2 regions of the Arthrobacter sp. 01N442 genome follow, and region 1 is predicted to be linked to the other one. Evidence: predicted binding sites of a transcription regulator. Region 1 holds the regulator's gene; the other holds the start of a gene.
The links. Region 1 encodes LexA, which represses DNA repair genes until DNA is damaged. Its sites were predicted from a motif close to TCGAACANNTGTTCGA; they were not measured.
Positions count from the first base shown of each region.

Region 2: the regulator LexA is predicted to act here: its motif matches at 2,395-2,410, upstream of AC1DNC_RS00075 (DUF6504 family protein).

Region 1 covers NZ_JBFTRD010000008.1:46,569-53,298, reverse strand. The annotation lists gene hflX (GTPase HflX) at 1-54, shown strand, start outside; gene AC1DNC_RS15645 (ATP-dependent DNA helicase) at 47-2,152, shown strand; gene lexA (transcriptional repressor LexA) at 2,299-3,048, opposite strand; gene AC1DNC_RS15635 (LysM peptidoglycan-binding domain-containing protein) at 3,457-3,849, shown strand; gene AC1DNC_RS15630 (histidinol-phosphate transaminase) at 3,950-5,068, shown strand; gene hisB (imidazoleglycerol-phosphate dehydratase HisB) at 5,136-5,756, shown strand; gene hisH (imidazole glycerol phosphate synthase subunit HisH) at 5,753-6,535, shown strand; gene AC1DNC_RS15615 (hypothetical protein) at 6,536-6,694, shown strand.
Region 2 covers NZ_JBFTRD010000001.1:11,042-17,771, forward strand. The annotation lists gene AC1DNC_RS00050 (mycoredoxin) at 1-220, opposite strand, end outside; gene AC1DNC_RS00055 (SOS response-associated peptidase) at 383-1,141, shown strand; gene AC1DNC_RS00060 (VOC family protein) at 1,148-1,570, opposite strand; gene AC1DNC_RS00065 (chorismate mutase) at 1,585-1,911, shown strand; gene AC1DNC_RS00070 (hypothetical protein) at 1,927-2,313, opposite strand; gene AC1DNC_RS00075 (DUF6504 family protein) at 2,459-2,788, shown strand; gene AC1DNC_RS00080 (DNA polymerase III subunit alpha) at 2,785-6,372, shown strand; gene thrS (threonine--tRNA ligase) at 6,509-6,730, shown strand, end outside.

The DNA of each region.
Region 1 (6,730 bases):
ATGGTGCGCGAGGGACTCGCGGCCGAGCTGGATTCCTTCGTCAGCAATGACTGAACCAGCGGTGGCCGAAGAAGCCGCGCCGTCCAAGGGGAAGCCGCTTGGAAGCAGCCCGTCCGGCGAGCAGTTCGTAGTTGAACTGCTCGACCGGGCGGTCGCCGGCATGGGCGGCCAGAGCCGGGACGGCCAGCACGAAATGGCCCGCCAAGTGGCTCGCGCCATCGAAACGGGCGACCATTTGCTGGTCCAGGCCGGCACCGGCACGGGCAAGTCCTTGGCGTACCTGATTCCGTTGATCGCCCACTCGCTCGTCAGCGACAAGCCCACTCTGGTCTCCACCGCCACACTGGCGCTCCAGACCCAGATTGTCGGCCGGGACTTGCCGCGGCTGCTCAAAACCATCACTCCGGCCCTTGAACGACCGGTGAAGGTCGCACTGGTCAAGGGCCGCTCCAACTATGTCTGCCTGCATAAGCTCGAAGGCGGCTTCCCCTCCGAAGAACCGTCCGAAGGCCAGTTGTTCTCCCTCGGTGAGGACACTTCGGTGCCGCACTTCGCCGCCGCGATGGGAGGTCCGTCTTCGCAGCTTGGCAAGGAAATCGTCAGGCTCCGCGAATGGGCCGAAAACACCCAGACCGGGGACCGGGACGAGCTGATGCCGGGCGTTACCGACCGCGCTTGGCGGCAGGTCTCCGTCACCTCGATGGAGTGCCTCGGCGCGCAGAAGTGCCCGCTCGCCGCCGAATGCTTCAGTGAGCTCGCCCGCCAGAATGCTGCCGACGCCGATGTGGTGGTCACCAACCACGCCATGCTTGCGGTCAGCGCGTTCGAGGGCCTTGCCGTGTTGCCCGAGTACGACGTCGTGGTGGTGGACGAGGCCCACGAACTGCAGGACCGGGTCACCGGTGCCGTCTCCGGCCAGCTCTCGGTGGCCATGGTGCACGCCGCCGCCTCCGGTGCCCGCAAACACACCGGGATCACCGTGGATGCGCTCAACAATGCCGCCGCCAACCTTGAACTTGCCATTGAGGGCGTCCCCAGCGGCCTGATGCCGAACGGGCTGAACAGCGAACAGCTCGACTGTGTGGACCAACTGCGCGACGCCTGCCGCGCCGCGCTCTCCGATTCCAAGGGTGACAGCGCCAACACGGCCGACGGCGGCCGCCAGCTCGCGCGGTCGCGGCTGATGGTGATCCTGGAACTGTGCGAACGGCTCCTGGCCGCCAAAGAGAACCGCGAAGTGGTCTGGTTCTCCCGCAACAGCAGCTTCGACCCGCAACAGGGCTACTCGCAGCCTGATGACTCGGCGCCTGCCCTGATCAACATCGCCCCGCTCAGCGTGGCCGGCCGGCTCCGCGAGGGCCTGTTCGCCGACCACACGGTGGTGCTGACGTCCGCAACGCTGGCGATCGGTTCGGCCTTCGAGCCCGCGGCCGGGGGACTCGGCCTCGTGGGCCCCGGGGCCCCGAGCTGGACCGGCGTCGACGTCGGTTCCCCCTTCGAATATCCGAAACAAGGCATCCTCTACGTTGCCAAGCACCTGCCCAAGCCCGGACGCGGGACCTCCCCGGAAGCGCTCGATGAGCTCGAGAAGCTGATCCGCGCCTCCGGCGGCGGGGCGCTCTGCCTCTTCTCTTCCCGGCGGGCCGCCGAGGAGGCTGCCGAGGCGATGCGTCCCCGGCTGGGGCTCAGCATTCTCTGCCAGGGCGAATCGACCATGACCGCGCTCGTGAAGCAGTTCGCGGACGAGCCGGACACCTGCCTGTTTGGCACCATGTCGCTCTGGCAAGGCGTCGACGTGCCCGGGAACTCCTGCCGCCTCGTCGTGATCGACAGGATCCCGTTCCCGCGGCCCGACGATCCGCTGATGACTGCCCGCTCCCGCGCCGTGGCTCAGTCCGGCGGCAACGGCTTCATGAGCGTCTCGGCGACCCACGCGGCGATCCGCCTCGCCCAGGGCGCGGGCAGGCTGATCCGTTCGACGTCGGACAAGGGCGTTGTGGCCGTTCTGGACTCCAGGCTGTCCACCGAACGGTACGGCGCCTTCCTCCGGGCCGCGCTGCCGCCCTTCTGGCCCACTACCGACCCCTCGGTAGCCCTGGCCGCCCTCGACCGACTGGCCAAGGAAAGCCCCGCCAAGCAGTCCGCCAAGTAGGCGCCCGCATGCGGCCCGCAAGTAGCCCGCGCCAAGAGCCGTCCTGCACGCGTGAACGCGAGAGGCCCCGTCCGTAAATGGGACGGGGCCTCTTCGATGCAGGCTGGCGATTGGCCGGCGATTGGCCCGGGGTTGCCGGGGGAGGGCTACAGGGAGCGCAGCACCGATACGACCTTGCCCATAATGACGGCATGGTCGCCCAGAATCGGCTCGTACTGGGTGTTCTGTGGCAGTAGCCAGGTGTGGCCGTCGCGCTGGCGGAAGGTCTTCACCGTGGCCTCGTCATCGAGCAGCGCCGCCACGATGTCACCGTTGACGGCGTCGTTCTGGCGCCGGACGACCACCCAGTCGCCGTCGCAGATGGCGGCGTCGATCATCGAGTCACCCGCAACCTTGAGCATGAACAGTTCGCCGTGGCCCACCAGCTGGCGCGGCAGGGGCATCACGTCCTCCACCACCTGGTCGGCCAGGATCGGACCGCCGGCAGCGATCCGGCCCACGAAGGGCACCATCGCGGTGTCCGTAGCGCTGGCGAGTTCCGAGACGGCAAGGCCGCCGACAGCCCGCAGGCCGCTGGATTTTTCCACGCCTGAAATCTTCGTCGCGCCCTCGTCCAGCGTCAGCGGCATAAGAACTTCCATGGCGCGCGGCCGCTTGGGGTCCCGCCGCAGGTAGCCGAGCTTTTCCAGCTGCGAGAGCTGATGGGTGACGCTGGAAAGGCTGGCGAGCCCCACGGTGTCGCCGATCTCGCGCATCGAGGGCGGGTAGCCGTTGTCCGTCACGGAACGCTGGATGGTCTCCAGGATCTTCTTCTGCCGGACGGTAAGGCTCTTCGGCGCCCGGCCGGTCTGGGTGCCCCGCTGGGTGGCCCTCCCGCCGGCGGCTTGTGCTGCCATGTTCGCCATGCCTTTCATTTCGCCCGGCCGCTGAGGCTGCCGGGACCCTCCGAGCTGAAAATGTCAGACCCCGTTGATCAACTGCTATTCACCAGCACAAGTGGTTGTCCTGTGATTCAAAAATAGGCCAGCCATCAGGGTTTTTCAAACATTTGTTCTAGCGAGTCTCGACAAGGTTCGTTCATAGGTGCTAAAAATGAACAGGCAAGGTTCGAATATGTGTTCGAACACGAGGGTTCGAAGTCCGATGGGGTTTTCGGCTCAGTGTTCGAAGATTCATGCTTCGCGGTTTGGGTTCGAAGGTAAGGCCGGTTGGCGGCAGGTACGTGGAGTACGCCGAGCGGCACATGTATTTCCAGCAACACAGGTATTTCCAGCGACACAGATAAGTCCAGGAGGGCTCAGCTCATGTCAGCAGTAAGCGCTATTTCCGGTTCGTTCGATTCCGTTCCTGCGAAGGCGGCCCCGGCCGCTGCAGCCGGCAAGCAGGCTCCGTTGCGCCTGACCCGCCGCGGCCGATTTGTCTTCTTTGGGCTGCCGCTGCTGCTGTTGGCCGTACTCGTCCTCTCCCTGTCCGGCTTCATGAACTCCCCGGCGAAGGCCGCGGACTCGAACGCGGAGCTCTCGCTCACGCCGACCGTCACCGTCACCGTCCAGCCGGGCGAGTCGCTTTGGGCTATCGCCGGCGCCGTGGCGCCGGAGCGCGATCCCCGTGACGTGGTGGCCGACATCGTTCAGCTCAACAACCTCGGCGCTGCCCGCGTCCTCCCCGGCCAACAGCTGTACGTACCTTCAAAGTAGGCCGTCTGCAGGGGACTGGCGTGTCATGCCGCCGGACCGCCGGCCGACTTTTGGCAGTCACGGTTTCGGGGCCGGGCCGGGTCTCACTTAAACTGGGCAAGTGACTGACCAGCTAGAGCGCCTCAACCGACTGCCCCTCCGGACCAACCTGCGGGGACTGCGCCCCTACGGTGCTCCCCAGCTTGATGTCCCCATCCTGCTGAATGTCAACGAGAACACCCACGGGGTCCCGGCGGACGTCCGCGCCGCCATCGCCGAAGCCGTGACCGAGGCCGCTGCAGGACTGAACCGGTACCCGGACCGCGAGTTCACGGAGCTGCGCGAAGCACTCGCCGAGTATCTCGGCCACGGACTGGATGCGGCGAACATTTGGGCCGCCAACGGCTCGAACGAAGTCCTGCAGCAAATCCTCCAGGCCTTCGGCGGCCCGGGGCGCACCGCCCTCGGCTTCCCTCCCACCTACTCGATGTACCCGCTGCTCGCCGCCGGCACGGACACGGAATACATCGTCGGAGTTCGCGCCGACGACTACGGTTTGAGTGCCGAATCGGCCGCCCGCCAGGTCCGGGAGCTCAAACCCAATGTGGTCTTCCTTTGCTCGCCGAACAACCCCACCGGCACCGGGCTGGGCCTCGACGTCGTCGAGGCGGTCTATGAGGCCGGAGAAGCAAGCCAGACCATCGTCATCGTGGACGAGGCGTACCACGAGTTCGCGCACGACGGCACGCCCAGCGCGCTGACCCTGCTTCCCGGTCGTGAGCGGCTGATCGTCTCGCGCACCATGAGCAAGGCCTTCGCCCTGGCCGGCGCCCGGCTTGGCTACATGGCGGCGGCCCCCGAGGTCACTGACGCCCTGCGCCTGGTCCGCCTTCCGTATCACCTGTCAGCCATTACCCAGGCGACGGCGCTGGCCGCCCTGCGCCACCGCGTTGCCCTGATGGCCGATGTTGAAGACATCAAACGGCAGCGCGACCGGATTGTGACGGAGCTGACCCGAATGGGCCTCAAACCCGCCGCCTCCGATTCGAACTATGTCTTCTTCGGCGGGATCGAGAACCCGCACGAGACCTGGCAGGGGCTACTGGACGCCGGTGTGCTCATCCGCGACGTCGGCATTCCCGGCCACCTGCGCGTGACGGCCGGCACTGAGACGGAAACCACAGCGTTTCTGGAGGCCCTGGAACGGATCCTGACCGGCCACGAAGTGCAGTCCGCCTAGACTTAAGCCAGGACCTACGCACACCGCCCTGTTTGCCGGGCGCCCGCCTCATCCAAAGGACACCAACATGAGCAACACCGGATCAGCCGCTGCCCGGACCGCACGCCTGGAGCGGACCACCAGCGAATCTTCCGTCCTGGTCGAGATCGACCTGGACGGCACCGGCGTCTCGGACATCAGCACCTCTGTGCCGTTCTACGACCACATGCTCACGGCACTGAGCAAGCACTCGCTGATTGATATTACGGTCAAAGCCACCGGCGACACCCACATCGACGTCCACCACACCGTGGAAGACGTCGCCATTACCTTCGGCGAGGTGCTGCGCACGGCGCTCGGCAACAAAGCCGGCATCCGCCGCTTCGGCGAGGCCACGGTCCCGCTGGACGAAGCGCTCGCGCACGCCGTCGTGGACGTCTCCGGCCGGCCCTACCTCGTGCACGCCGGCGAACCCGCCGGCCAGGAGTACCACCTCATTGGCGGACACTTCACCGGATCCCTGACCCGGCACGTCTTCGAGGCCATCACCCTGCACGCCGGAATCTGCCTGCACATGAACGTCACCGCCGGCCGGGACCCCCACCACATCGTGGAGGCCCAGTTCAAGGCCTTCGCCCGTGCCCTCCGGGCCGCCGTGGAGCCGGACCCGCGCGTCGAGGGCATTCCGTCCACCAAGGGCGCACTGTGACCGGCAAGGTGCTCCGGGACGGCGCCATCATCAACCCCGATGCCGCCAAGAAGCCGGCCTCGCCGGAGGGCAAACCCACCGTCACCGTCCTCGACTACGGTTCCGGCAACGTCCGCTCCGCAGTCCGCGCCCTCGAACGCGCCGGAGCCGAGGTCATCCTCAGCTCCAAGCCCGAGGACGTGCTCAACGCCGACGGGCTCGTTGTCCCCGGTGTTGGTGCTTTCGAAACCGTCATGAACGAACTGAAGGCCGTTGACGCTGTGCGCATGATCGGCCGCCGCGTCGCCGGCGGCCGGCCCGTGCTCGCGATCTGCGTCGGGCTGCAGGTGTTGTTCGAAGCCGGCGTCGAACACGGCACCGTCGCCGAGGGCATGGGGGAGTGGCCGGGCAAGGTCGAACTCCTGCCCGCCGAAGTCGTGCCGCACATGGGCTGGAACACGGTCACCGTGCCGGAGGGCTCCCGGCTCTTCGCCGGCGTTGAAAACGAGCGCTTCTACTTCGTCCACTCCTACGGCGTGCAGCACTGGGACTTCGACGTGATCCAGCCACGGATGGCGGCCCCGCTCGTCACCTGGTCCGAGCACGGCGCCCCATTCATCGCCGCCGTGGAAAACGGGCCGCTGTGCGCCACCCAGTTCCACCCGGAAAAATCCGGCGACGCCGGCGCGCGCCTGCTGCGCAACTGGGTGGACAGCCTGCGCGGCGGGAATAAGCCGGGCGCCGAAGCCGGCAACGAATCCGGCGCCGTCCAGGCCGGCATGCCGGAACAGACCGCCTAGATGTGGTCCATAGTCCTGATGGGCCTAGCCGGTCTGCTGGTCGGCGGCGCCCTGTCCTTCCGGCAGCAGAAAAGCCCGCTCTGGGTTCAGATCGTCTTCTATATCCTGGCCGGGATGTCGCTGCTGGCCGCCTGGCTCCTGACCCTGCCGGCTAACTGACCCCTGCCGTGCAACCCACTCCAACACCGTGAGGAC
Region 2 (6,730 bases), on a different contig from region 1:
GGTTGGTGGCGGCGGTACCGTCCGGGAAGAGCACGGTGGGGACCGTGCGGTTGCCTCCGTTGAGCTGCTCGACGAGTTCGGCGGTGCCTTCGACTTCCTCGATGTTGATCTCGGTGTACCCGATGCCCTGCGCGTCCAGCTGCTTCTTCAGCCGGTTGCAGTAGCCGCACCAGGTGGTCGAAAACATGGTGATGGTGCCGGAATCGGGGGTGAAGTCCACGAAGTTCTCCTCAAAGCTGGGTTGGCGGCGCTGGTTGCAGGTACTGCGTGGCAGCGCCGGTTGCCGACAAAAGTCGTACGTCACTACCAATAACCGTAACCCGAAGTGCGCTATTCCCTGGCTCTATTCCCGGTAGGCGGCCCGCGGTGGCATGCTGTTGCCATGTGTGGACGCTACGTGATGGCCCGGGCCGTCGGGGACCTGCTCGCCGAATTCGACGCCGAACTGGAAGAAGAGATCGTGATTCCGCCCTCGTGGAACGTGGCGCCGACCGCGGACGTGCCGATCCTGCTGGAGCGGCTCGTCGAGGACGGGGCCGCGCCAAAGCCGGTGCGGCAGCTGCACATGGCCCGCTGGGGACTCGTGCCGTCCTGGGCCAAAGACCCCGGCATCGGCTCGAAGATGATCAACGCGCGCAGCGAGAGCGTTTTGGAGAAGCCGGCGTTCCGCAAGGCCACCCGCACCCGGCGCTGTGCCGTTCCGGCAGATGGCTATTACGAGTGGAAGGGCGAGGGCAAGGCCAAGCAGCCCTACTACGTCCACCCGAAGGACGGCAGCCCGGTAGTTTTTGCGGGACTCTATGAATGGTGGAAGGACCCGACGAAGGCCGAGGGGGATCCGGAGCGCTGGTTGCTCTCGACCTCGATCCTGACCACGGATTCTCCGCCGGAGGGTTACGCGGGCGGCATGCTCGCGGAATTGACGGCGCTGCACGACCGGGTCCCGCTGCCGATGGACCGCCGGACGATGGAGGCCTGGCTGGACCCGCACGCCGACGACGCAGCCGCCCTCGTGGGGCTGGTCCGGGCCGGCGCGCACGACGTCGCGGAGGGCTGGCGGATCGACGCCGTCGGCACCGCCGTCGGGAACGTGAAGAATGATTCCCCGGAGCTGATCGAACCGGTGGGCAGCCTCTTCTAGGAGTCCCTAGACGGTGACCTTGCCGCCGGCGTCGACCGTCCAGGTGGGGTTGAAGGCGACCTCCCAGCGGAACCCGTCCGGATCCGCGAAGTAGCCCGTGTAGCCGCCCCACGGCTGGGTCTTCGGCGCGGCGACGACGACGGCGCCGGCGGCCTCCGCCTGGCGCATCACCTTGTCCACCTCGTCGGCGCTGCCCACGTTGTGGCTCAGCGTGATGCAGGGGATGCCGGCCGGAGCGTCGGTGCCCGCCTCGGCCTGCATCTGCCCGGCGTCCCAGAGCGAGAGGATAAGGCCGTGGTTGACCTGGAGGAAGACCACGTCGCCGGGAACCTCCCGGTGGACTGGCCACCCGAGGCCTGCCACGTAGAAGCGGCGTGAGGCGTCAACGCTGCGGACACCCAATGAGATGAAGTCGACTCGTGGTTGCATCATTCGATACTGTCATGCACATGTCCACACATCACCGTGACGCCAAAGAAGCCCAGGCCGATAAGGAACAGCTCGCCGCCGTGCGGGTGGCCGTGGATGAGGTGGACGAGCAGATCGTCGCGCTGATCGGCCGCCGCGAACGGCTGATCCGGATTGCCGGCACCCTTAAGGCGGACAGTGCCGAGGTGAGGGCGCCAGGCCGCGTGGAGCGGGTCTTGGAACACGTCAAGGCCACGGCGGAGCAAAAGGACATCGACACCGAGATTGTCGAACAGACCTACCGGGCCATGATCGATGCCTTCATTAGGCTCGAGCTGGACGTCTACAAAGCCTCCAGCTAAGGCTGGTTGAGTCGGTTAGAGCGACTCTTCGACCGGGACGTTGGCCTGGTATTCGCGGCCCTCGCAATCGCTGTAAGCCGTCATCAGGTGGCCCTTGGCCAGGCCCATCACCGTACTGAGCGGAAAGTTGCCGGTAATGGTGTTGCCGGAGTGCTCTACGCCCTTGAGGTCGAAGTTCTCTTCCGTGCCGTCATGGCTGAAGCAGAAAAAAGAAACGGCCTCGCCGTTCATGAACTCGATTTCCATCCGGCGCTGGTGCGAATGGTCCGGAGTGGCCGCCACGAGCCCCACCACATAGGCCCCGGAACTCGGGATATTCCCGTCTATATCGAACTTCGCCACCAAGGTTGAATCCTTGGCGGCGATGCTTACGTGCTTCAGGAGTGCGCTATGGGAGCTCATAGCTCAATCCTGCTACCTGCGCCTGCGTCCGTCCACCCCCCATCTAGGTTTTGTCCCAGGCCCGGCGTAGACTTGAAGTGTTCGAAGATATATTCGAATACCCTCTCAAAATTCTTGCCAGAGGGCTGCGCTTCCGGGAGGCATCATGGGGACATTCAGTCAGTCGGTGGATGTCGCCTGCACCCCGGCCGACCAGCCGTTGTCCCTTGACTGGGCCGGGCGGCATTACGAGGTCTGCGCCGAACCCGTCCGCTGGTTCGAGCGGCGGCAATGGTGGGCCGAAGAACAACGCGCGCCATTGGGCAGCGGGCCGGGGCTGGTGGACCACGAGATCTGGCGGATCCAGGTCAGGGAGGCCGGCACACCGGAACAGACCCTCACCCTGGACCTGAGCCGGCACCTTGGCAGCGGCCGCTGGCGGTTGCTGCGGATCCATGATGCCCTTCACCCCCTCAGGAAGACCGAGTCGGCATGAGTTTCACCCATCTGCACGTTGCCACCGCCTTCAGCGCCCACTACGGGGTGTCCTGGCCGGAGGAACTCGCAGCCGCTGCAGCCGCTGACGGTGCCACAGCGCTCGCCTGCACGGACCGCGACGGCCTCTACGGCACGGTCAAGCACCTGAAGGCGTGCATGGCCGCGGGCCTGGACGCGATCGTCGGGGTGGACCTGGCAGTCTTCGACGACGACGGGGACCTCCGCACCCAGCTGGGCGGACGGGTCGTCGTCCTGGCGCACGGACAAAACGACGGTGCCGGCTACCGTGCGCTGTGCAGGCTGGTTTCCGATGCCCACGCCCGAACCACGGGCAAGGCCGGGGGAACTGTGCCGGTCGCCGTGACCAGGGCGGAACTGGCCTCGCGCGCCCTGGACCCGCAGACCCTCAAACCGGTGCTAACGGTACTGATCGGCCCGGACTCGGATGTCGGCCGTGCCATGGGAGGCCGGCGGTACCTGCGCCCCCGGACGCTCTTCAAGCGCTGGCTGGATGCCATGCCGGCAGGAACCCTCGCCGCAGAGGTCGTCTCGCAGCTCAGCCCTCCCGGGGAACCGCTGAGCACCGCCCATGCCGTGCGGATGCTCAAGCTTGCCGCGGAACACGCCGTTCCCGCGGTGCTGAGCAATGCCGTACGGTACTGCGCCGAGGACGGCGCCGCCACGGCGGACGTACTGGACTCCGCCCGGGCACTGAAATCGCTGCCCGAGCTCTCCGCCGCGCCGCTGCTGCAACCCAACGGGCAGGGCTGGCTGAAGTCCTCCGCGCAGATGCTGCGGCTGGGCCAGGAAATCATGCACGCCGCGGGCTATGGTGCCGCGGACCTGAAGAGCCTGCTGGCCCATACCCAGGCGCTCGCGGACCGCTGCCGGATGGACCCGGGCGCGGACATGGGATGGAAGCAGCCCGTGGTCCCGGAAGCCTCGGTCATCGGGATCGCGGGGGATCCGCTCGTGGAACTCACGCAGCGCTGCGAGGCCGGCATCAGCCGTCGCTTCCCGGGAATCTCCGGCAAACCCGCGGAAGAGCTGCGCGCCCGGCTGGAGCACGAACTGCGGATCATCGACAGCCTGGGCTTCGCCTCCTACTTCCTGACGGTCGCCGAAGTTTCCCGGATGATCCTGGACATGGGGGTCCGGGCGGCCGCCCGCGGCTCGGGAGCCTCCAGCCTGGTCAACTTCCTGATCGAGGTCAGCCAGGTCAACCCGCTGAAGCACGACCTCATCTTCGAACGCTTCCTCTCCCGGGACCGCGCCACCCTGCCGGACATCGACATCGACGTCGAAAGCGCCGAGCGGCACAACGTCTACCGGAAGATCTTTGAGCGCTTCGGCTCCGAGCGCGTCACGCTGATGAGCATGCAGAACGGTTACCGCGCCCGCGGCGCCGTTCGCGACGCCGGCTTGGCCCTGGGCATGGACGGCGGCGACATCGACGAGATCGCCAAGCAGCTGTGGCGGTTTTCGGCCCGGAACTTCCGCGAAGCCCTGGTGGAGAAGCCGGAGCTGAAGGAATTCGCCGGCCGGGTGGAACAACGGGACTTCACCGAAAACCAACAGCTGGACCTGCTGGTGGACCTCACCGAACGGTTGGACCGGCTGCCGCGCCACATCTCCATGCATCCCTGCGGTGTCATCCTCGGCGACGCCACCCTGCTGGACCGTACCCCCGTGCAGCCCAGCGGCCTGGGCCTGCCGATGAGCCAGTTCGACAAGCACGACATGGATCCGATGGGCATGCTCAAACTCGACGTCCTCGGCGTCCGCATGCAAAGCGCCATGGCGTTCGCGGTCCGGGAAGTGATCCGGCTGCACCCGTCCAAAGCCGAGGTGGTGGCAGCAGGCCGCCACCCGGCAGGGCCGGATGGAAACGGCCCGGATTACATCTCCGCCGACGGCCACATCGACCTCAACGCCGTCCCGCTCGACGACGAACCCACCTTTGAGCTGATCCGCAGCACCCACACCCTGGGCTGCTTCCAGATCGAGTCCCCGGGCCAGCGGGAGCTGATCGGGAAGCTGGCGCCCCGGGAATTCAATGACCTCATCATCGACATCTCGTTGTTCCGGCCGGGGCCGATGAAGTCGGACATGGTCCGGCCATTCCTCGAACACCGGCATGGCTTCGCGCCGGAGGTCTACCCGCACCCCGACCTCAAGCCGGTGCTTCAGGAGACCCATGGGGTCACCGTCTTCCACGAGCAGATCCTCAAGACGTTCCATGTCATGACCGGCTGCGGACTGGCCCGGGCCGACGAATTCCGGCGGGCGCTCGGCAACGAGGTACTGGAGGCCAAGGTGGAGGAATTCTTCCGCCGGGAAGCCCGGGCCCGGAACTACACGCCCGAGGTGGTGGACAAGGTCTGGGGGACCCTGAAGGCGTTCGGCAGCTTTGGCTTCTGCAAGGCCCATGGCGCCGCCTTCGCCGTGCCTACCTACCAGTCGGCGTGGCTTAAGGCCCACCACCCGGAGGCCTTCCTTGCCGGGCTCTGGGAACACGACCCGGGCATGTATCCCAAGCGGCTGCTGGTGGCCGAAGCGCGGCGGCTGGGGATTCCCATCCTTCCGCTGGACATCAACCGCAGCCACGCCGAATACCGGGTGGAACGGGTGGACGCCGGCCCGGACCGGGGCAAGCTCGGCATCCGGCTCAGCCTGAACGGCATTTTCGGGCTGTCCGGGGCCGAGCTGAAGCGGATCGTGGCAGGCCAGCCCTATGATTCCCTCGCGGACCTGCGGGCCCGCTCCCGGATCAGCAAACCGAGCATCCAGCGGCTGGCACAGCTGGGCGCTTTCGACTCGCTGCACCGTTCCTCCGGCGGCACCGCCAACCGGGCAGACCTGGTCCAGCACCTGCAGCAACTGCAGGGCCGGCCGCAACGCAAGGGCGTGGAGGTCATTGAGGGGCAGCTGGCGCTGCCGCTGGGCGACGTCGAGCTCAAGAACCTGAAGGGCGGGCTGCCCGCCCCCACGCTGGTGGAAACAGTCCGCGCCGAACTGGACCTGATGGCGCTGGATGTCAGCGGACACCTGATGGCCAGCCACCAACCCCTGCTGGAGCGGCTGGGCGTAACAACGGCCGACAAGCTGCTGGGGTTGCGCAACGGCACCGAGGTGCTGGTGGCCGGGGTGCGCGTGGCCACCCAGACACCGCCGATGCGCGGCGGCCGGCGGGTGGTGTTCATCAGCATCGATGACGGCACCGGCTGCGTCGACTCGGTCTTCTTCCATGAAGCCCAAGAGCAGGCCGGTCCGCTGCTGTTCAGCACGCGGCTGCTGCTGATCCGGGGAACCACCCGGCGGACCGGACCGCGGGGCATCAGCATCAGCGCCTCGATGGCCTGGGACCTCAGCCGCACCGAGACCCTGCCGTTCCCCACACCCGGGCCCGGAACCGTACCCGGGGACGCGCCCGGAGCCGTACCAGGAACCGTACCGGGAACCGCGGCGGAAGAGGGGTCCGCTTCAGCCGGCGCCGGCGCCGGGAACCAGCCCGACGTCGCGGTGCCCGGGCCGCTGGACGGAATCCGCCGGACCCTTGCCATTACCGGGTTTGGCGGCTGAACCACCGCTGACGGGCGGCTCACCCGCCGCAAGCTGCGTTGGTTGGCCTATCCGGAACCCGATAGCATGGACGAGGCTGGCTGTGGTCCCCGTACGCCACAAGCTACGAAGCCTTAACTTTGAATAGGAGACACCCGTGTCAGATGCCCAGCAGATCACCCTTCTCGTCGACGGCGAAGAGACCAAGGTGACTACCGGGACCACCGGCGCGGAACTCTTTTTTGAGCGCCGCGACGTCGTTGTGGCCCGCGTCAACGGCGAGCTCAAGGACCTGGACCAGCCGCTGCCTGAAGCCGCCACCATCGAAGGTGTCACCATTGATTCCCCGGATGGCCTCAACGTGCTGCGCCACTCCACC